Regions from separate parts of the Bacillus sp. FSL H8-0534 genome, predicted to be linked through region 1. Evidence: predicted binding sites of a transcription regulator. Region 1 holds the regulator's gene; each other region holds the start of a gene.

Region 1 (5,742 bases):
TATCAGGACATCTTAGAAAGTTATCAGAAGAAGAAAGACAGGATATTTTATACGATTATGAGGAGCATTTTCAGTTTGGATTAGAGGAAGGGAAGACAGAGGTAGAAATTATAAAAGGACTCGGTTCGCCAAAAGCAATTGCGAAAGAGATGTTAGCGTTATATCGTTTTGATGAGATGAAAAAGGATCCATCTGCTTCAAATATAACAAGAGCTGTAATGGCGGCAATTGGTCTTAGTTTATTAAATTTTATTCTTGTATTAGGTCCTTTAGTCGCAATTATAAGTTTTATATTTGCACTTTGGGTTGGTGGAGTTGCTAGCGTTGTGGCACCACTATTTGTAGTAATTAAAATCCTAACTGGTACTTTTTTGTGGCTTGAGGTATTCGTTTCTATTACGTTTGTTGGTGTTGGATTATTGTTATGTATAGGTGCTTACTACTGTACAAAATGGTTTAAAAAATTTTGTGTGCGCTATGTCAATTGGAATCTCAAAATGATTAGAGGGGAATAGCTGAGATGAAAAAGATAGTATTAATAGCTGTCGCTTGTATCATTATTGGTGTTATTGGTATATCGCAAACATATTCAAAAACAGTAGATGCGGCGGAAAAGGGAGAAACTGAAAGAGTTATAAAAAATGAAGTAATTAAAAATCTAGAAATTGATTTGGATGCTGAGGATGTTACAGTTCAAAAAGGGAATGATTCTTCTTTTTATATAAAACAATCAGGAAATACTACGAAGCAAAAAATAAGTATTGATGAAAAAGGAGATATATTAAAAGTTCAAGGTAAGATAAAAAAAGGAATTTCATTAGATTTTTCATTTTTATCATTTGGGTTTAAATCGTCGGGGGTAACAATTGTTGTTCCAGAACGTGCTTATCAAGACATAAAAGTAAGTTCTTCTGCTGGTGAGATAACAGTAAATGATGTGAAGAGTGAACGCATAGAAGCTGCAACGCTTGGTGGAGATGTAGAAATAGAGCGGGTGACAGCGAAGAAAGTAGAAGGATCTTCAAAAGCGGGCGGAATTAAAATGAAAAAAGTAAGTGGAAAAGTTGTTGCGAAAACAACAAGTGGAGATGTGGACGTTATTGATCATGACTCTAAATATGATGTGGAAGCAAGCTCGACTGCAGGAGATGTTGATATTCGTCTACTTGAAAAGCCTCAAGATGCGACTGTAAGTGGGAAAACATTTGCTGGTGAAGTTAAGGTTTTCAAGGAGGAAGAAAGAAATGTAGTAGTAGGGAATGGGAGCGTAAAAATTAGCGGACAAACATCTGCAGGAGACGTGACAATTGAAGCGAATTAAAAAATAGACCAGTTTAACTGGTCTATTTTTTAATGTAAATCGCGATATACCCCGATTACTTTTCCAATAACAGAGACTTTATCTAAAATGATTGGCTCTAAAGAAGAGTTTTCGGGTTGTAAGCGGAAATGATCTTTTTCTTTGTAAAAACGTTTTACAGTTGCTTCATTATCTTCTGTTAAAGCAACAACGATTTCTCCATTGTATGCAGAATGTTGTTGGCGAACAACAACTAAGTCTCCATCCAGAATACCAGCTTCGATCATACTATCTCCAGAGATTCGTAGCATAAACACCTGGTCTGCTCCAGCAACAACGCTTGCAGGAAGTGGGAAGTGTTCTTCTACACTTTCAACTGCTGTAATTGGTAAACCAGCTGTAACTTTTCCGACAATTGGGACTTGAACAACTGATTGTGTGTCTGTTTCGATTCTTACTTCTCCTAAAATTTCAATAGCTCTTGGTTTTGTTGGATCACGTCGAATATAACCTTTTTCTTCTAGACGTGATAAATGTCCGTGCACCGTAGAACTAGAAGCAAGGCCAACCGCTTGACCGATTTCGCGTACGGAAGGTGGATAACCTTTTTCTTGTACTTTTAGTTTAATGAAGTCGAGAATGTCTTGCTGGCGTTTTGTTAACTTTTCCATGTTTTTTTACACCTCGTTTTCTTTCAATTTTCTTACTTATAAGTATAACATGCAAAAAAACATTCTACAAACATAAGTTCGAACAAAAGGACGATTTGTGATACACTAAAGGAAAAATTGAAATGAGGAAGAAGGTTTTAAAATGAATGCAATCATTTATGCCCGTGTAAGCACAACGAAAGAAGCGCAGGAAACTTCATTATCACGCCAAAAAGATGAATTATTGCATTTAGCTGAGCGGTATCAAATGAATGTTATAAAGGTGATTGAGGAGAAGGCAAGCGGCTATACGATTGAACGAGACGGTATATTAGAAGTGTTAGATATGATTCGAGATGAACAGGTCGATGTGCTTCTCATTCAAGATGAAACGCGGCTTGGAAGAGGGAATGCAAAAATTGCTTTAATGCACTGTTTACATAAAGAAGGAATAAAAGTATATACACATACGCATAATGGTGAATTACAGCTTTCTGATTCGGATTCTATGGTACTAGATATTATTGGTATAGTTGAAGAGTATCAGAGAAAGATTCATAATTTGAAGATTAAACGTGGAATGCAGAGAGCGGTAGAAAGAGGGTTTCGTCCAGAAAAAAACTTAAAAAACCGACATTTAAGCACAGGACGTGAAAAGAAAGAAGTGCCGATTGAAGAAATTGTACGTCTGCGTCGCAATGAATTAACATTTGAGGAAATTGCAGCAACGCTTCGAGGTTTTGGACACGATGTATCTAAAGCAACAGTACATCGCAGATACGTGGAATACACGAAGCAATTGCTTGATAAACAAGACTAACTATTGTATGATAATAATCAGTTTTAAGTAGAAAGGGGATTCGAGATGCTAAGTCACGAACTCATTGAACGCATTAACTTCTTAGCGAAAAAAGCGAAAGCTGAAGGATTAACTGAAGAAGAACAACGTGAGCGCCAATCGCTCCGTGAACAATATTTAAAAGGATTTCGTCAAAATATGTTAAACGAATTAAAAGGCATTAAAGTCGTTAACGAAGAAGGTAAAGATATTACACCGACGAAATTAAAAGCATTGAAAAAACAAGATAATACAAAGTTAAATTAAGAGGTGGGCGCAGCCCATCTTTTTTGATTTTAATAGAATGGTTTATTTGGTAACTTTCCAATTACGATTGGTAGTCGCTTCAATTGTCCCCCGCTCTAATATGTAATTTGCGATAAGTTCAGACATATCAATTGGTATGTCTTTTATGATGGGTTTATTTTGGTACATAAAATAATTTCCGCCACCACTTGCACGATAATTATTCATAACTACGTCATATTCTTGATCAAAGTGAATGGGAGATCCGTCATATTGTAAGGAAACTATTCGTTCACCAACTGGTTTTGAAATGTTTAATATGTATGAAACTCCTTCCCACATATCGTAATTGTAATGCTGTGGTTTTGGCGTATTGTAAGCGGGGTTTACAATAATATCTTCTTCGTTATTTAATGTGAAATATTCAGCGGATAATTCAAGAGCATCTTTAATATCTTTTCCTGTAATACGTATGACCTTTAATGTGTTTGGATAAATATAATTTGATACAATATCTCTCATTGTAATTTGATTTGGAAAGCCAGAAGATTCATTATGAAATAGGCTTGTACAAGAAATATGGACTCCAGCTACCTCCATTTGTACTTTGTTTATAAATTCAATAAAAGGATTGTCTTGTAAACGTGTTTGCATCGCAGTGTGAATTTGCATGTCACCGATAATGGTGCCGATTGGTTGATCTAGCCATTGTTGCGTTTGATTTTCGTAGTCAGATACAAGTGAAAGTGCTTTTTCGTCTGTTTGAACGTCTTTGACAGATAACAGTTCCGATTGACACTTTTTAATTATCCTTCGATCTTTATTTTGTTCTAACTCTACTCGAACTTTTCCTAATGAATGGCCATTAGATCCGAGTTGTACAACGGTTACACCATTTACTTTCGTATTTGCAATAGAGCGATGTTGGTGACCTGTTAGTAATATATCAATACCATCTATTTCTTGGCACATCGCATATCCTTGATTCTCACCGGTTGAAATTTCTGTTGGTTCTCCAGATTGTAAATCCCTTTCAAAGCCACCATGATATGCTACGACTAATAAGTCAGGCTGCTCTTGGTTATGAATGAGAGAAACCCATTTTTTGGTTGTTTCTAGTGCATCTTCAAATAGTAAATCTTTAATATGAGGTGGCTGCTCCCAATTTGGGATGTAATGTGTTGTAACTCCCAAGATAGCGACTTTTATATTAGGATGTATGTGTTTAATAATATAGGGTGTCCCAAAGTAAGGATCTTTTGTATGTTTATTTAAAATATTTGCAGATAGATAAGGCATATTCGCGTTTAATATAGCTTTGTTTAATACATCCATTCCATAGTTGAATTCGTGATTTCCGATAACGGCCGCATCATATCCAATGTAATTCGCGATAAGTGACATTGGGTTCTTTTTATGCTGTATATATTTAGCGTAGTAATAGGTGAATGGAGTTCCTTGTATAAAATCGCCGTTATCGATCACAATTACATGTTCATGTTGGTTACGCTCTTGGGTGATACGTGTTGCAAGTTTGGCTAATCCTATTTCTGCTGGCTCGTTATTTCGATAATGAATTGGATAAATCGTACCGTGTATATCGCTTGTTAGTAGAATGTTTATATGAACGATGTTGTTCTTATTCAAGCTTATCAACCTTCTTTTTTTGTTATCTTATGATAAATCATAACAAATAATCTAGGTTTATTTTTTGTCAAATGTTTAGAAAATATAAAAATATATAATGAAGAAAATGAAAATGTTTTTGGAGTATCGTATGATGACAGGAGAAGGAGGAGAATACTATGGCTTTGCAACATGAATTTGTATTTGTTTCAAATGAAAAAGGAGAGCTAAGTTCTGAAGATTTTTCTTGGCATGACAGGGAGTTTTTTTATAAAGATGGAACGGTTGTTGAAGAATGCGTGATATTCAGTGATGAAATTGTTTTGTATGTGTCAGATTTTTTACAGTGGATTCCAACATATAATCCTTTTAAGAAAGAGAAAGGGTTTGGTATCCATTATTATGGTATTACAAAAATCGAGAAAGAGGGAGCAGAAATAGCGATCAACCTATTTCGCTCATTAGTCAATCTCTTTTCATTGGGACCTGAAAAAATAGAACTCACAGGCTCATTTCAATGGACGGTAGAGTGTGATACGGATGGAGAGTATGAACACCTTAGTTTTAATCGAGATATTCTTTGTACAGAGTTAGAGTCTTTAATTAGACTACTCTATAAAGTGGAAGCGGGAGAAGGACACCTTTTGCATTTTGGGATTTAATTTTTTATCGAGCGTAGTGCTCAAACATAACAAATGTTAATTTTTTCTAAATAAAGCTGAAATAAAAGAAATAGCAATTGCTATGAATAAAGAAATACTGGCGATAAGTAACAAGAGGATTGCAATGAGACTATATAAATAACCTAATCCTTCACTAGTTATCATTATACCTCGATCAAAATATAGTATGCTGAACGTGCCAATGGAGAGAATAAGCATGACAACACCTGGGAGGTATTTATAAGGTGACTTTAATTTTACTGAAAGGTAAATAGAACTAATTGTAATAAGGGAAAAAACAATTAAAAAGGTGTAGGAAACCACTTGTTCACTCATCATTTCTCCTCCCGCAGTTTTTATTTGATATATACGACGAAAATTAATATATATTCATTTCTATTATATATGTTGTGAATAAAT
Region 2 (5,742 bases), 170 kb from region 1:
GGTATTGAAAATACCGTGATTCATTATACATTTATCTTCCCTATTAACGTAAAATCATATAATATAGTACGTAGGTGTAAAGTAAGCAGGGGGAGTGACATTTGATGATTGAATGGTATTTTGAATATGAAATACATAAAAACCGACCTGGCTTGCTTGGTGACGTTTCTTCGTTAATCGGTATGCTTGGTATTAATATTGTCACAATTAATGGTGTAGACAACGCTCGGCGCGGGTTGTTGCTTATGTGTGATAGCCAAGAGCAAATCTCTAGACTTGAATCAATTTTGAATACGATGGATAATATAACTGTAACGAAATATCGTCCGCCAAAGCTCAGAGATAGGTTGGCAGTTAGGCACGGTAGATACATACAGCGAGACGCAGATGATAAGAAAACATTTCGTTTTGTTCGTGATGAATTGGGTTTACTCGTTGATTTTATGGCGGAACTAATGAAAAAAGAAGGGCATAAACTCATCGGAATAAGAGGAATGCCTCGCGTTGGAAAAACGGAATCTATCGTTGCTGCAAGTGTTTGTGCAAATAAGCGTTGGCTATTTGTTTCGTCTACTCTTATTAAACAAACTGTACGCAGTCAACTGATTGAAGATGAGTATAGTGACGATAATATTTTTATATTAGATGGCATTGTTTCAACAAAGCGTGCGAATGAAAGGCATTGGCAACTCGTTCGTGAAATTATGAGATTACCCGCAACTAAAGTTGTCGAACATCCAGATGTATTTGTGAGTCAATCAGAATATACACTTGATGATTTTGATTATATTATTGAATTGCGTAACGATTATGATGAAGAAATTCAATATAATTTAGTAGATGAAATTGAGCAAGGAGCGCAAAATAATTTCTCTATGTTTGACTTTTAAAGAAATATTGAGGTGTTAGTAGTGACGGAATTAGGACAAAAGCTGAAGGAAGCAAGAGAAGCGAAAGGCTTATCTATTGATCAGCTACATGAGGTAACGAAAATTCAAAAACGGTATTTAGTAACAATTGAAGAGGGCGATTATAGTATATTGCCTGGTGCATTTTATGCACGTGCATTTATTAAACAATATGCGGACGCGGTTGGTCTGAACGGAGAAGAGTTGATTGTAGAGTATCAAAGCGTAGTACCACAATCTGAATCTCATGATGTACCGCAAATATCAAAAGGTCAAAAAACACAAGAAACTATGCAAAAAGCAGCATCGCTTCCAATAGCAGATCATATGTCTAAAATATTGATTGCATTATTGGTAATTGCAGTAGGGGTAGCTGTGTGGTTTGTTTTCCAATGGTTAATTGGAAAAGATGAAGGACAAGTAAAACAAACGAAAAGTGAACAAATAGAAGTACAGAAGGCGAAAAATTCTCCGCTTGATGAAAAGAAAGAAGAAGTAAAAGCAGAAGAACCTAAAAAAGAAGAACCTAAAAAAGAAGAGCCAAAGAAAGAAGAACCACCAGCACAACAGCCACCTGCTGGACAAGAAGAAGTGAAGCTTGTTGGAACAAGTGGTAAGGTATCTACTTTGGAAATTCATAATAATAAAGCACTGGAGTTAGAAATTACAGCGAAGGGTGCAAGTTATGTAGACATTAAAAATGAAGGTGGAAATGTCGTTTTTAATGGTACACTTCAAGAAGGTCAAACAGAAAAACATGATTTAACAACAGCAAAAGAAGTACTTCTCAACATTGGAAGTGCACCGAATGTTGAAATTAAACTGAATGGCCAAGTTGTTGCTTTCCCACTAGATCCAGAAAAGGAATATCACCAAAGATTAGTGATTAAAAATCTAGGGGTAGGACAACCTGCACAATAACAGTCATCGCTTCGATGACTTTTTTCCAATGAACAAATGTTTTTGACATGATGGAGGAATAGCTGTGAATTTACCAAATAAAATTACAATATCTCGAATCTGCTTAATTCCAATTTTTTTAGTAATTATGTTAGCTCCTTTTAACTGGGGAACATATACAGTTGGAAATGTAGAGTTACCAATTCAACATTTAGTAGGAGCGATAGTTTTCATTGTTGCTTCAGCTACAGATTGGATTGATGGACATTATGCAAGAAAGTATAATCTCGTGACGAATCTAGGTAAGTTTCTTGATCCATTAGCTGATAAGTTACTTGTTTCAGCAGCGCTTATTACATTAGTAGAAATGCAATATGTTCCATCTTGGATCGTTATTGTAATCATTAGCCGTGAGTTTGCTGTAACAGGATTACGTCTTATATTGGCTGGAACTGGTGAGGTTGTTGCGGCGAATATGTTAGGGAAAATTAAAACATGGACACAAATTATCGCGATTTCAGCATATTTATTACATGATGTACCGTTAAATTTAATCTATATTCCGGTTGCGGATATTTTCATATGGATTGCACTTATCTTTACGGTTATTTCTGGCTGGGACTATTTCTGGAAAAATAGAGCTGCTTTTGTAAATTCAAAATAACAGCTTATGGGGGAATCGGAATGAATGCCGAAATTATTGCGGTTGGAACAGAATTGTTACTCGGGCAAATTACAAATACAAATGCGAAGTTTTTATCTGAAAAGTTAGCTTCCATCGGAATTAATGTGTATTATCATACAGTTGTAGGTGATAATAATCATCGTTTACAAGAAGCAATTCAAATTGCTGAGAAGCGTGCAGATATACTTATTTTTACTGGTGGATTAGGACCGACAAAAGATGATTTAACGAAAGAAACAATTGCTTCAACCTTACAAGAAGAACTTGTTTATGATGAAGAGGCTTTAACGTCAATTGGCGAGTATTTTAAACGTACAGGACGCGAATTCACAGAAAATAATAAGAAACAAGCACTTGTTTTGAAGGGATCGACTGTATTTGCAAATGATCATGGTATGGCACCGGGTATGGGGCTAGCTAAGAACCAGAAGATTTATATTTTATTACCGGGCCCGCCAAAAGAAATGAAACCGATGTATACAAGCTACGTAGAGCCGTTTTTACGTAACCTTACAACTGAAGAGCATATATATTCCCGTGTTCTTCGTTTTTTCGGCATTGGAGAATCCCAACTGGAAGTGAAAGTTCAAGACTTAATTGATGGTCAAACGAATCCAACAATTGCTCCGCTAGCTTCAGATGGAGAAGTAACGCTTCGTTTGACTGCTAAACACCATGATGTAAAGTATGCGGAAGTGTTAATTCAACATATAGAAGATTTGATTTTAGAACGAGTAGGGGAGTTTTTCTACGGATATAATCAAGATTTTCTTCATAATAAAGCGATTGATTTATTGAAGAAAAAAGCTTTAACTTTAGCGTGTGCAGAAAGTTTAACAGGCGGTCTGTTTGGAAATCAAGTAACAGAAAATGCCGGCGTATCTTCTGTTTTTAAAGGCGGCGTGATTTGCTATCATAACGAAGTGAAACAACATGTTTTACAAGTGCCTGAAGAAACCTTACAAACAGTCGGTGCTGTTAGCGAACAATGTGCTCGTTATCTTGCTGAAAATGTAAAGACACTATTGAAGGCAGATATTGGGATTAGCTTTACTGGAGTGGCAGGACCGGGTGCTTCGGAAAATAAAGAGCCTGGTACTGTTTTTGTAGGTTTAGCGATAAAGAATGAACCAACGTTTGTTTTTCCTCTTAAATTAAGTGGAAGTCGTCAGCAAATTCGGGAACGCTCTGTGAAATATGGATTTTATCATTTATACAAAAAACTAGAAGAGATGTGAGTTTCTTCTAGTTTTTTTGTGATGAAAAATGAAACTTTTTCCATGGAAAACAAAAAAACGAATAAACGTTCGTTTTTTGTTGGCAAATTGATATGAAAATAGGTATAATAAGATTAGCAATTCAGTTAAGGAGGAATTTTGAATGAGTGATCGTCAAGCGGCATTAGATATGGCGTTAAAACAAATAGAGAAGCAATTTGGTAAAGGCTCCATTATGAAATTAGGAGAACAGGCAGAACGTAGAATTTCTACAATTCCAAGTGGTTCATTAGCACTTGATGTAGCTTTAGGTGTTGGTGGTTACCCGCGCGGACGTGTTATCGAAATCTATGGACCTGAAAGCTCAGGTAAAACAACGGTTTCCTTACATGCGATTGCAGAAGTGCAACGTCAAGGTGGACAAGCAGCATTTATTGATGCAGAACATGCGATGGATCCTGTATATGCACAAAAATTGGGTGTTAATATTGATGAGTTACTATTATCACAGCCTGATACAGGAGAACAAGGTTTAGAAATTGCAGAAGCTTTAGTACGAAGCGGTGCAATTGATATTATCGTAATTGACTCTGTAGCGGCTCTTGTACCAAAAGCGGAAATCGAAGGAGAAATGGGTGACTCTCACGTCGGTTTACAAGCACGTCTAATGTCACAAGCACTTCGTAAGCTTTCCGGTGCGATTAACAAATCAAAAACAATTGCAATCTTTATTAACCAAATTCGTGAAAAAGTTGGGGTTATGTTCGGGAACCCAGAAACAACTCCAGGTGGTCGTGCGTTGAAATTCTATTCAACAGTTCGTCTTGAAGTGCGTCGCGCTGAGCAATTAAAGCAAGGTAATGATATTGTTGGTAACAAAACAAAAATAAAAGTAGTGAAAAATAAAGTAGCACCTCCTTTCCGTGTTGCTGAAGTTGATATTATGTACGGAGAAGGGATTTCAAGAGAAGGCGAAATTTTAGATATGGCTTCTGAACTTGATATCGTTCAAAAAAGTGGTGCTTGGTATTCTTATAATGAAGAACGTTTAGGACAAGGGCGCGAAAATGCAAAACAATTCTTAAAAGAAAATCCAGAATTAAGAGATGAAATTGCATTCTTTATTCGTGAACATCATGGTATTGGTGAAGATTCTGGAAACTTAGAAGAAGGTGCTATTCTAGATTAACAAAAGACACGATTTCGTGTCTTTTATTTTTTATTTCACAATAATATGTAGCAAGGCCTTTCATTCAAGCGTTCTCTCTTGTTAAAACTGATTAGGTAAGGGGTGTCATCTTTGGTGAATATAAACTTTTTTCGTTAAAAGGAGATTTATATGACAAAGGTAAAGAAAGTAAAAGTAGACAACGCTTGACAATGAAAATTGCGATAGATACAATGAGAATGTATATTTTTTCTTATATACGATACACTCTTCTCTAGAAGAGAAGTAACATTCGGAGTAGGTTCTATACCTTTTCGAAATAATAATATGACATTTTAATTGTGAAATGAAGAAAGTCCCTTAAAAAGCGGGGCGACGGTCTTTGCTGTACGTTGCAAATTAATGTACATGCCGACAGTCTTTTTTCATTCATGGCAAGGGGAGGTGAAATCATGAGTAGTAGTACATTAATTTGGATACTCATCTCCATTTTGCTTGCAACAGTCGGTGCAGTTGTTGGCTTTTTTGTTCGAAAGTCTATTGCAGAAGCGAAGATTAATGGTGCAGCAAACGAAGCGAGACGCATTTTAGAAGATGCAAATCGTGAAGCAGAGGCACTTAAGAAGGAAGCGCTTTTAGAAGCAAAGGATGAAATTCATACACTTCGTACAGAAGCTGAATTAGAAATTCGTGATCGTAGAAGCGAATTACAAAAACAAGAAAATCGTTTAATGCAAAAAGAAGAGAACCTTGATCGTAAAGACGAGACGCTCGATAAACGTGAGCAGATGTTAGAAAAGAAAGAGGAATCTCTTGTAGCGAGACAACAACAGATTGAAGAGTTGGAAAGCAAAGTGGGAGAGT
Region 3 (5,742 bases), 1.5 Mb from region 1:
TCTTTGCTCACTATTTTCACCCTTCCGCTTTTAATTCTAGCAGTAAATCTCTCAGCTCAGCTGCACGCTCGAAGTCTAGTGCCTTTGCCGCTTCCTTCATTTCTGCTTCCATCTTCGCGATTGTTTTTTCTCGTTCTTTCTTCGTCATTTTCTTAGCCGGCCCAGCTTCATACACTTCTGTTTCTTCTGCAGCTGTTGTTGCACGAATCACGTCACGTACTTCTTTTTGAATTGTTTTCGGTGTAATGCCATGTTCCTCGTTGTAAGCTTCTTGCTTTTGACGACGGCGTTTCGTCTCTTCAATTGCAATTCCCATCGATCTCGTTATGCGATCTGCGTACATGATTACATGACCGTGTTCATTACGCGCGGCACGACCAATTGTCTGAATCAATGATCGCTCTGAACGTAGGAACCCTTCTTTGTCCGCATCTAAAATCGCTACGAGTGATACTTCTGGAATATCAAGCCCTTCTCGCAACAAGTTAATACCAATAAGCACATCAAATTTACCAAGGCGAAGATCTCGAATAATTTCAATCCGCTCTAGCGTTTTAATTTCAGAATGTAGGTAGTTTACTTTAATACCAACATCTTTTAAATAATCTGTTAAATCCTCTGACATTTTCTTTGTTAATGTCGTAATCAATACACGCTCATTTTTCGCAATGCGGTCATGGATTTCCCCTAATAAATCATCTATTTGCCCTTCAATTGGTCTTACATCAATTTGCGGATCTAAAAGCCCCGTTGGACGGATAATTTGCTCCACAACTTCCGGTGTAAGCTCTAGTTCATATGGACCCGGTGTTGCTGATACATACACAACTTGATTCGTTTTCTCTTCAAACTCTTCAAACATAAGCGGTCTATTATCCATCGCTGACGGCAAGCGAAATCCATGGTCAACAAGCACTTGTTTACGCGCTTGGTCCCCATTATACATCGCTCTTACTTGTGGCACTGTTACATGCGACTCATCCATAACAATTAGGAAATCTTTAGGGAAATAATCTATTAATGTATATGGTGTTGAACCAGCTGGACGGAGCGTCAAATGACGGGAGTAGTTTTCAATCCCCGAACAAAATCCCATCTCTCGCATCATTTCTAAATCGTAACGAGTTCGCTGCTCAATACGCTGGGCTTCTAACAATTTACCGTTATCATTTAATTCTTTTAAACGTTCTTCTAATTCTTTTTCAATATTTTCAATGGCAACTTTCATTTTTTCTTCACGTGTAACGAAGTGAGATGCCGGAAAGATTGCTACATGTTCACGTTCTGCTAATACTTCACCTGTTAAGGCATTCACTTCACGGATACGATCAATCTCATCGCCAAAAAACTCAATCCGAATACAATGTTCATCAAGCGATGCTGGGAAAATCTCAACTACATCTCCGCGCACTCGAAATGTTCCGCGTTTAAAATCAATATCATTACGACCGTACTGCACATCAACAAGTTCACGAAGCAATTGATTACGGTCCTTTTCCATACCAACGCGTAAAGAAACCACAAGTTCACGGTATTCTTCTGGCGAACCTAAGCCGTAAATACAAGAAACACTTGCTACAATAATGACATCATCTCGTTCAAATAAAGCTGATGTCGCTGAGTGACGTAATTTATCAATCTCATCATTGATTTGTGCATCTTTTTCAATAAACGTATCGGTTTGTGGTACATACGCTTCCGGTTGATAATAATCGTAATAACTCACAAAATACTCAACAGCATTGTTCGGAAAGAAATCTTTGAGTTCACTATACAGTTGTCCTGCTAATGTTTTATTATGAGCCATTACAAGCGTTGGCTTCTTCACTTCTTTAATAACATTCGAAATCGTAAATGTCTTTCCCGTTCCTGTCGCTCCAAGCAACACTTGATGTTTCTTACCATTATTAATCCCCGCTACCAGCTGCTGTATCGCTCTTGGCTGATCACCTTGCGGGGAATATTCTGAGACAATCTCAAATTGATGTTCCAAACAAAACCGACCTCCTCGTAAAAAATCTGTATTCTCATTTTACCACGAATGCCCATGAAAAAACCAAGAAAACGAACAGATATTCGGTAAAGTTTTCGACAATATAAAGTGAAACTTCCATCAGTAGGGGTTTTCTTCATCTCCACTGATGGTTAATAAATCTGTCTTTTACGGGCAGTTGTTCCTCGTTTCTCTCTGAATCTTGAGATGGGAGTCTTACTGCCCACAAATAGCGGGATAAACATAGCAAAAGGAAGGTTTCTTCTTTTTATAAGCCCCTTCCTTTTTTAATCCCATTTATTTTGCCGATATACGTAACAGGTCATATCCATTATGACCTGTTTCTTTCACACAATCATGTAGCGTATACCTTATATCTTCACGAGTATCTTTCATTATCTTTTTACAAGTATCGGAGTAAATTCCTTTATCTTTACCAGCAAATTTATCATAAGAATTATCTACCTTATAGCTGATTTCTCTCCCAACATATTCTAGCGTTTGAAAGATTGGATCTCCTTCATGTGTATAATTCACAATGCATATTTTATCCGCTCTACCTTTTTCAACATTCATGAAGAACTTCTCGAATTTATGTAAATTAGAAATTTTATGTCCTTTTGCAATCACATCATTATTCTCATCAATTTTACCGCCCGATTGTGAACATGCTACTAAGCTTCCAATACAAAATAGAAAACACAATAAGGCAATTCCTTTTCTCATATTAAATCCTCTCCAGCTTGTTTTGGCTTTATACTATCATTCAACACGAGATTAACTAGAAGAACAATATTAATAGGTAGAATTTTCTAAAAAATAAATATTTACAAAAATATTATTTTACTTTAGAATACGAACTACAAAGATTCGACACGATACGACAAAATGGGAATATTTTTCAGAATATTATAACAACTAAGGAGTGAGGGATCTATATGAATCTATTTCGGAAAAAATCCATTTCAGCATTATTAGCACAGGCAGAACAAAAAGGGGCATCTTTAAAGAAAGAACTCGGTGCATTTGATCTCACAATGCTCGGGGTCGGCGCCATTATTGGAACAGGCATTTTCGTTCTTACTGGTGTTGCCGCAGCAGAACACGCAGGACCAGCACTTATTCTATCGTTTATTTTATCCGGTTTAGCCTGTGTATTTGCAGCACTATGTTATTCTGAATTCGCATCAACTGTACCGGTATCTGGTAGTGCATACACTTATAGCTATGCAACATTTGGAGAATTAATCGCCTGGATTTTAGGGTGGGATTTAATTTTAGAATACGGCTTAGCTTCCTCAGCTGTTGCCTCTGGTTGGTCAGGATATTTCCAAGGATTATTAAGTGGATTCGGGATTACATTACCTACCGCTTTAACAAGCGCATATAATCCTGAAGCTGGAACATACGTAGACTTACCGGCAATCTGTATTATCTTTCTAATGACATTGTTGTTAACAAGAGGAGCAAAAAAATCAGCTCGCTTTAATGCGATTATGGTAGCTATCAAACTCTTTGTTGTCTTACTATTTATCGGTGTTGGCGCTTTCTATGTCAAACCTGAAAACTGGACACCATTTATGCCGTTCGGCTTCTCTGGCGTAACAACTGGAGCTGCAACTGTATTCTTTGCTTACATCGGATTTGACGCTGTATCAACAGCTGCTGAAGAAGTAAAAAACCCACAGCGTAACATGCCAATCGGCATTATTGCTTCTTTAACAATCTGTACAATTTTATATATCGTTGTTTCATTAATTTTAACTGGAATTGTGCCTTACGATCAGTTAGGTGTTAAAAACCCTGTTGCATTTGCACTACAATACATCCAACAAGATTGGATCGCAGGTTTCATTTCTTTAGGAGCAATTACTGGAATTACAACTGTATTACTCGTTATGTTATATGGACAAACACGTTTATTTTACGCAATTAGCCGCGATGGCTTACTACCAAAAGTACTTTCTCGCGTGAACAAGAAAACAAAAACACCTGTTATCAATAGTTGGATTACTGCAACTATGGTTGCTTTCTTTGCTGGTTTCATTCCTTTAAACAAACTAGCAGAATTAACAAATATCGGTACACTATTCGCATTCATCGTTGTATCCATTGGGGTAATCATCTTACGCAAAAAACAACCAGAACTACCACGTGCTTTTAAAGTACCATTAGTACCATGGATTCCTGCTTTAGCTGTTCTATTCTGTGGATATCTAGCATTGCAGCTCCCAGCAACAACATGGATTGGCTTTGCAGTATGGCTTGTAATTGGACTTGTTGTCTACTTCAGTTACGGTTACAAAAATAGTACGCTACAAAATGAACAAAAAGAAGACGTTGCATAATGAAAAAGCTGTTGTCCCATTAGGACAGCAGCTTTTTTTCTTTTTTTGGAAAAAACACATATGAAAATGTAATTACCGTATCAACTAAAAATACAATTCCCCAAACTTGACTCACACGGCTGGCTGCCTCATTTAACACAATTCCTTTTTCAAGCCAATTTCCCCACTGTTCAATCGGCACGAATCCATACATAAAGAAAAAGACAATATGAACAACGATAAACAAAACGAGATGTAAACTCCATTCTCCAATCTCCTGCTTTGTGTAAGCCCAGCCTGTTAGCTCTAGTGGTTCTTCTATATGTGTAAGTGGTTCATTCCGCCACCTTGCAACGAGTTTCTGTACACGTATATCTAATTTCTTTAAATCTTTTTTCCCATAAAAGAGTGCATATAGCAATATCACTAATGTAATGATTTGAAAGTTAGAAAACTTACCAGTTTCATAATAATCCATGACACCTAAAGCTAAAATAAAAACTTCATTGAGAAGTAACACAATGCCAGCAATGAAACTAGCTTTCCGTAATCGAAATCCGTAACGAAGTAAAAAGAAACCAATTGCTGATATCCAAAATACAATTTCTGCACCAATTAAGAAATACCAACGATACTCTGCAAGTATACTCATTTTCCGCGCTCCTTCTCATCATATATACGAAAAGCCTCATCCATATACACTAGAAGCTCCTCTTCAATTGGATACATATTCATCTTCTGCGAGTCTTCTTTTGACTTTCGTACTTCCCATAATTTATCTAGAAATGCTTCATCCCCATTTGCCATCTCCAAACACTTAGCCATTAGCTTTTTTATAGTTTCTTGCACGGCATCATGAGATGCATCCTTCTCTTCTTTCATAAAGCTGCGTAACTGTTTTAACACATCTACCCATTCTCGAACATTCTCATCCTCCTCGCTCATATTTGGCAAATTGCGAAGAAGTTTTTGCTCACCCTCTGAAAACACTTGCTTTTGAAATATTTCACGTATACGAGGAGACTGCCTCGAAAGTTGAATAAGTTCGAACATAATTTTCCAATCTAACTCTCCCTCTAACTCAGCCGAATACACAACAGCTTGTAAAATCCGTTCCATCCGATTAAACTTTTTCTGCTCTTCTTGTACAAACTCAAGCTGTTTTTCCAATGATTCTCTTAAGCTAAATTCATCTGTCATTAGTATATTCATAATCTCTTTTAACGAGAAACCCATTTCTTTTAAAAATAAAATTTGTTGCAAACGAATGACGTCCCCTTCACTATATAAACGGTGTCCACCTTCTGTTTTCCCGCTTGGTTTCAACAAATCAATTTGATCATAATAACGAAGTGTTCTTACCGTAACTTCTGTTTCCTTTGTAAGTTCTTGAATCGAGATCATTTCCATCACCCTTTCCTC
Region 4 (5,742 bases), 210 kb from region 1:
GGTGCATGCGTACCAAGGTAATTGCCAGCCTCTACACTTGCAATACGACCACGTTGCATACGGCGAGTAATAATCTTTAACTCTTTACGTGCCATAAACGCCTCAAATTCACTGTATTCTTCGTCCCACTCATCGTTAAGGTCATAAGTCTTTCTAGGTGTCATAATCTTCGTATTGGAGCGTTTAAATGTCTCTAAGATGATTCCTTGCTCTTTCATACCGCCACGTCCTAAACGGTCCATATCCATACATAGAACAACGTCATATTTGTTATCTTCAATTTCTTCGAGTAGTGCCAACATCTCAGGACGTTTCACTAAGCTCTCCCCAGAAACGATTTCCTCACGAACGGATAAAACATCTAAATTTAGCTCTTTAGCTATTTTCAGCAGGGTAGTGCGGTGCTTTGCTAAAGTTTCACCTTCACCACGTGCTTCGGCTTCTAGATCAGCGCGTGATTTACGTAAGTAGATTGCGGTTTTCATGGCAGTACCTCCTATATTTAGTATTAATTATACGAAAAGTAAATAAGATAAATTATAAAAATTCAATGTAGTTAAGTAGAAGTTATAGTTTTTATTATGTAATTAGACATGTTTGTGAAAAAACATTTAGCAAATGACTAGCTAGCAGCTGATTTTCATAATGCAACAAGCGTTGCTCAGCAGTATGAAATGAAACATTGAAAGTTTTTGCAATGAGGTATATCGATTCTTTTCTTGTTTCGGGAAGGTTTAGTGTCCTTAACATAAAAGTAGGAATACAAAAATGTAGCTTGAAATTGTTTGCTTTTGCTTCTTGGTAGTCTAAAAATAATTTCGGTATGTATAGCTGATTTCCTACATGGAATAGAACATGGCAAAGCTCATGACCAAAGTCCTCCCATTGTTGATAAGCCATGTTTCGATTATCAATAATAATACTGGGCAAATTATTTTTACAAATAGCACGACTTCCAAATGGAGCAAAATGTAACCAAATATTTAGTTTTTGGGCAATTGTTATCATATCAATTTGTTCTGGAATAAAGATGGATAAAGAATGATACAAATTTTTAATATAATCTTCGATTTGTGTTGTGTAGTAAGGCTGTGTTTTATGCATATCATTTCACTCCATTGTTAAAAATGCAAACGTATGTTCTTATTTTGCTGTAAAAAGAAAAGCCCGTGAAGGGGGCTTTAAAAATATATAAGAATTATAGGAACAATTAACCATTCCTGTTCAAATAAATACACGCAATACAGCGTGTATTTATTTAGGTTATTTAATTAATTTTGTTTATCCCCAGGTTTACGATTTTTCTCCTTACTTTTAATAAACTCCCAAAACTGTTTAAGTTCTTCTTGTTTATCAGGAGAAGCATCTTTGATGTCTTTAAACCAAAGTCCTAGATCGGGATCTGTTAAAGGATTATAGGTATAAGTGTCTCTAGTTGTATTTTTAGTAATATCTCTACCTAAAAGATAGTCAGTTGAAACCTCAAAGAAATCAGCAAACTTATTTAACGTGTCATAATCAGGTTTTCTGTTTCCATTCTCATAACCTGATATTGTTGATTCAGCCAGATTTAATTTTTGCCCTAACTCTTTCATAGTTAGGTTATTTGTCTTTCTTAATTTTCTTAAATTCTCTCCAATCATAGGAATCCTCCTATTCATCTTCTAAGATTAATTATACTTTGCAAAGTGCAAAATTTGAAATGAATTGACAAAAACTTTGCGAAACGCGTTGATACTTTGCATAATGCGTAGTATATTTTGGATAACAACACATTATGCGTAGTTTTAGGTGGTGATAAAGAAGTGATTGGACCAAAAGAAATGCGTATGAAATTTGGAATAAGTATTGAAGAAGCTGCAAAGAATCTCGGTATTTCTGGTGGCTATTTGTCACAAATTGAAAACGGACAGCGGCAGGTCAGCGCAGAGAGAGCTGATCAAATTGCAAAGTTATATGGAAAGAAAAAAGAAGATATTTTTTTGTCTACGCGCTATTCAGTTTGCAAAGTTTTAGAGTGATAAAAAATAAAGGGGTTTGAATGCTAATGCAAATTTATGTCCGAATAACGAAAGAAGGTGAAAAAATGTCAGCACTTCCAATGGCAGTACCAACAGATCAGCAGCATACAAATGTAAAAAGCACTTCAAGAGGTGACACCATGAGCCAACAAGAAGAATATTCAGCTTCTTATGAGTTTGGAAAAACGAAAGTTTATATTGTGGCTCCTGAACCTAAACCACAAAAGGAAATTGATAAAATCCTTCGAGCATATTACGAGGCTGGTTGGGCCATCATCAAAGAAATGCAAGCAAAAGAAAGTATCGAGGATTAATTCCTCTTTTTTACATAAAAATAGACAAGTTATGTATTCTATAAACTTTATTGTAATCCTTTGACAACTTAATACGGAGGCGAACAAATATGGGAACAAGTATATATTGCAATTCGTCTATAGGTGGATTGCTACGTAATGCTAGAGAATGTTGTGAAAATGCACATTATCGAACAAAGAAAGGTCTAGCAGAGTATCTCGGCATTACTTACGAACGTTTAAAAAATATTGAATCTGGTTTTTCTAAAGTGCCTTTTGAATTAGCAATGGATTGGTGTGATGCAACAGGAGCACCATTAAATAAACAGGCAATTAAACATATTTATGGTGTAGGATTACCACCAACAGATCCTCGTTTAACGAGCGATGTAAATTTACAACTTATGAATTACATCAAGCAAGCCGAAGAGGGGATTGCGGCAACGAAGGAAATCATGAATTTACAAATTACAACACGTTCATGGAAGTTGGGCGAAAAGGAGAAACATGAATACGCAGTTCATGCAAAAGAAATCTTCGATACAATCCAAGCTACTCAATGTGTAGTACAAGCTCTTGAACAAGTACACTTTGGCATTATGGAACAAATACAAAAAAGCTGGTTGCAAAAGGCTATGTCAGAAAACGTTATTATTCAATCGGTGGATAGCTTAATGACTTTAACAAAAGTTTTGTAAAGGAGGAAATGTAAGTGACAGTAGATTACAAGAATCCAAGCTTAAGAGAATATAAGGAACTAATTCGTTATGATGCAAAGTTAACTGGTGAAATAAAAATAGCTAAAACATTTGGTGATGATAAAAAGTTAGGAGAATTACAACAAGAGAAAAAGTTAGTGGGAATTCGAATCAAAATTATTGAGGCATCATTTACTTTAAAACATAAATGGGCAAAAGAAAAAGCTACCGCCTAGACAACAGTAGCTCGCAATAAATTCTACAAAGTAATTATACCATTTTATTTATTATTTGGACAAGCCACTGTGCTTGTCGCTATGACCAGAAAGGATTGTTACCCAACCCCCTTTAAAGATATCCCTTTCTGGTTGTAACGATGCGTACAGCATCCATTTACATAGAAAAGAGGTGAAAACCATGACAACTGAATACTATTGTCTGCATGATCTTGTTCTTCTAGGAGACTTTTCGTTTACAAATGAACTTCATGATTGCATGAATACATGCATTTACAACATGTTCAACGCTAAATCTCATGAGGAAGCGAATTATTGGGAAGAAGAGCTTAATCGATGTGTAAAAGAGTTTAAGATGCTTCGTGAAGAAAAGGAGGAACATGAAGTATCTAAAAGTTATTGTGTGATTATTAAAGGATCTCGTTCTAAAGGTGTTAACGCTTCGCTGGTAAGTCGTAGGAAATAAAAAAATCTATCACTTTGCCGAGTGATAGATAAATAGTGGTTGGTAAATTTTAGTTAAGTTAATTATACCAAATCATAAACGTTATAACAATGGAGTGTATTGTATGCTTTTAGACAAAACATTACATAGAGTGTTGTTAAATCCTAAGATTGTCCAACAGGTAACGTCAGAACAGCACCTTGCTTATTTAGTACAGCAATATCTAAAAAAGGTTATAAAAATTATCGCTTATTACGTATAGAGGACGGGTTTGCGATATGTAAACGGGAGGATGAATAACATGGCAGTTTTTAGACCAGTTCAAGTTTCATTTTGGCAGGATGCAAAAGTTATTGAGGAGATGACTCCGGAAGATAAATTATTTAATCTGTATCTTCTTACAAACCCATGTACTACTCAAATTGGTGTGTACCAAATCACCAAAAAGCAAATGGATTTTGATTTAGGTTACTCCATGGAAAGTGTTAATTCACTCTTAGATCGTTTTGAAAACCATCATAAATTAGTTAAGTATAATCCAGAAACACGCGAACTAGCAATTATCAATTGGGGTAAATATAACCTTAATAGAGGCGGTAAACCAATTGAAGATTGTGTTCGCAAAGAACTTGATGGAGTAACAGATATTAGTCTTATTAGCTTAGTAACTCCAAAAGTTAAAAATGATAAAATTCGTGCTATTTTCGAAGAGTTTCTTGCTGTTCACGATACGTGCCACGATACGTCAACGATAAGTGGGGAAAAAGAAAAAGAAAAAGAAAAAGAAAAAGAAAAACAACAAGAAGAGCGCACGGACGTTGTTGAAGTTAACCCAATTTCTTTTTACGAACAAAACTTTGGATTCATGACACCTTTTATCGCAGAAGGAATTCTTGCGTGGGTAGATGATTTAAATGCAGAGCTAGTTGTTAAAGCAATGGGAATTTCTCTGGAAAAAAATACAAGAAACATGTCTTATGTAAATTCAATTTTAAGAGATTGGCATGTTAAAGGCTTTAAAACAGTAACTGATGTTGAAGTAGCCGACAAAGAGTTTCGTGCTAAACGAACAACACAAGTAAAACAACAGCCAGCATATCAATCTGTTGCTATGTCTGAATCTACTAAACAAGTATTGCAGCAACAAAAAGAGTGGAATCAAAATATCGCCACTGATGAAGAACTTGCAGCACTTAATCAACAGAATGGATGGATGCAATAATGAGTAACGACATCATTCGTAATTTGGAAGCGGAGCAAAGTGTTTTAGGCAGCATCATCATGGAAGGGGATTTGATAAAAGATTGTCAGTTAAAACCAAATCAATTTTCTCTTCCAACACATCAAGCCATTTTTAAGGCAATGAGAGAACTTGAAGACGTTGAAAGCCCTATAGATCTTGTGACTGTAGTTGAAAAATTAGATAGTTTTATAAATCAAATTGGTGACATTCAGTTTTTAGTTAATTTAGCTGAGGGCGTTTCAACAACAAAAAACTTTTCGTATCACGAGGGTCTTGTGATAGAAGCATGGAAAATGCGGCATGCTCAAGAGGTTGCTGGTGATTTATATAAGCGTCTTCAGAAAGACAAAGATATTAGTGCAATCGGCAATACAATCGATGAACTAAATGCGATAGAGGAAACGGGTTATTCAGGTGAGTTTGATTTAAAAGAAACGCTTGTTGGGCTATATAAGAAGATGCAAATCGATGTTGGCGATTTAACAGGTATAAACACTGGATATTACGATTTTAATCGAATGACCTCTGGATTACAGACAGGAGACTTAATCATTGTTGGTGCACGTCCAGCAATGGGGAAAACGGCATTTGTACTAAACGTTGCTTATCATGCAGCAAGTTCAGATACAGCAGTTGGAATCTTTTCACTAGAGATGGGAGAAGAACAATTGCTCAAGAGAATGATTTCTAGTGCCGGCAATGTTGATGCAACCAAAATGAAAAACCCTAAGAAACTTTGCAATATCAAAGACTGGGAAAACATCAGCCAAGCAATGGGATTGATTAACAATCTTCCACTGGAAATA

What was found. Region 1 encodes LexA, which represses DNA repair genes until DNA is damaged. Its sites were predicted from a motif close to CGAACATATGTTCG; they were not measured.
Region 2: a site for LexA is predicted at 3,790-3,803, ahead of recA (recombinase RecA). Genes of this name have one in related genera too.
Region 3: a site for LexA is predicted at 2,066-2,079, ahead of uvrB (excinuclease ABC subunit B). Genes of this name have one in related genera too.
Region 4: a site for LexA is predicted at 1,131-1,144, ahead of MHH71_RS24615 (ImmA/IrrE family metallo-endopeptidase). Genes of this name have one in related genera too.

What each region holds. Positions count from the first base shown of each region.
Region 1 is NZ_JBBOUC010000001.1:5,022,984-5,028,725, forward strand. It holds gene MHH71_RS25765 (DUF1700 domain-containing protein) at 1-515, shown strand, start outside; gene MHH71_RS25770 (DUF4097 family beta strand repeat-containing protein) at 521-1,321, shown strand; gene lexA (transcriptional repressor LexA) at 1,351-1,971, opposite strand; gene MHH71_RS25780 (YneB family resolvase-like protein) at 2,114-2,770, shown strand; gene MHH71_RS25785 (DUF896 domain-containing protein) at 2,816-3,055, shown strand; gene MHH71_RS25790 (bifunctional metallophosphatase/5'-nucleotidase) at 3,098-4,681, opposite strand; gene MHH71_RS25795 (hypothetical protein) at 4,840-5,322, shown strand; gene MHH71_RS25800 (hypothetical protein) at 5,359-5,658, opposite strand.
Region 2 is NZ_JBBOUC010000001.1:4,855,745-4,861,486, forward strand. It holds gene MHH71_RS24885 (DUF3388 domain-containing protein) at 105-890, shown strand; gene MHH71_RS24890 (helix-turn-helix domain-containing protein) at 903-1,829, shown strand; gene pgsA (CDP-diacylglycerol--glycerol-3-phosphate 3-phosphatidyltransferase) at 1,894-2,472, shown strand; gene MHH71_RS24900 (competence/damage-inducible protein A) at 2,493-3,731, shown strand; gene recA (recombinase RecA) at 3,874-4,899, shown strand; gene rny (ribonuclease Y) at 5,331-5,742, shown strand, end outside.
Region 3 is NZ_JBBOUC010000001.1:3,499,993-3,505,734, reverse strand. It holds gene uvrA (excinuclease ABC subunit UvrA) at 1-11, opposite strand, end outside; gene uvrB (excinuclease ABC subunit B) at 17-1,993, opposite strand; gene MHH71_RS17825 (DUF4362 domain-containing protein) at 2,291-2,719, opposite strand; gene MHH71_RS17820 (amino acid permease) at 2,932-4,341, shown strand; gene MHH71_RS17815 (hypothetical protein) at 4,361-4,972, opposite strand; gene MHH71_RS17810 (MerR family transcriptional regulator) at 4,969-5,730, opposite strand.
Region 4 is NZ_JBBOUC010000001.1:4,810,538-4,816,279, forward strand. It holds gene MHH71_RS24610 (recombinase family protein) at 1-485, opposite strand, end outside; gene MHH71_RS24615 (ImmA/IrrE family metallo-endopeptidase) at 580-1,104, opposite strand; gene MHH71_RS24620 (helix-turn-helix domain-containing protein) at 1,272-1,643, opposite strand; gene MHH71_RS24625 (helix-turn-helix domain-containing protein) at 1,806-2,021, shown strand; gene MHH71_RS24630 (hypothetical protein) at 2,087-2,335, shown strand; gene MHH71_RS24635 (helix-turn-helix domain-containing protein) at 2,425-3,012, shown strand; gene MHH71_RS24640 (hypothetical protein) at 3,027-3,248, shown strand; gene MHH71_RS24645 (hypothetical protein) at 3,430-3,714, shown strand; gene MHH71_RS24650 (DnaD domain-containing protein) at 3,995-4,915, shown strand; gene dnaB (replicative DNA helicase) at 4,915-5,742, shown strand, end outside.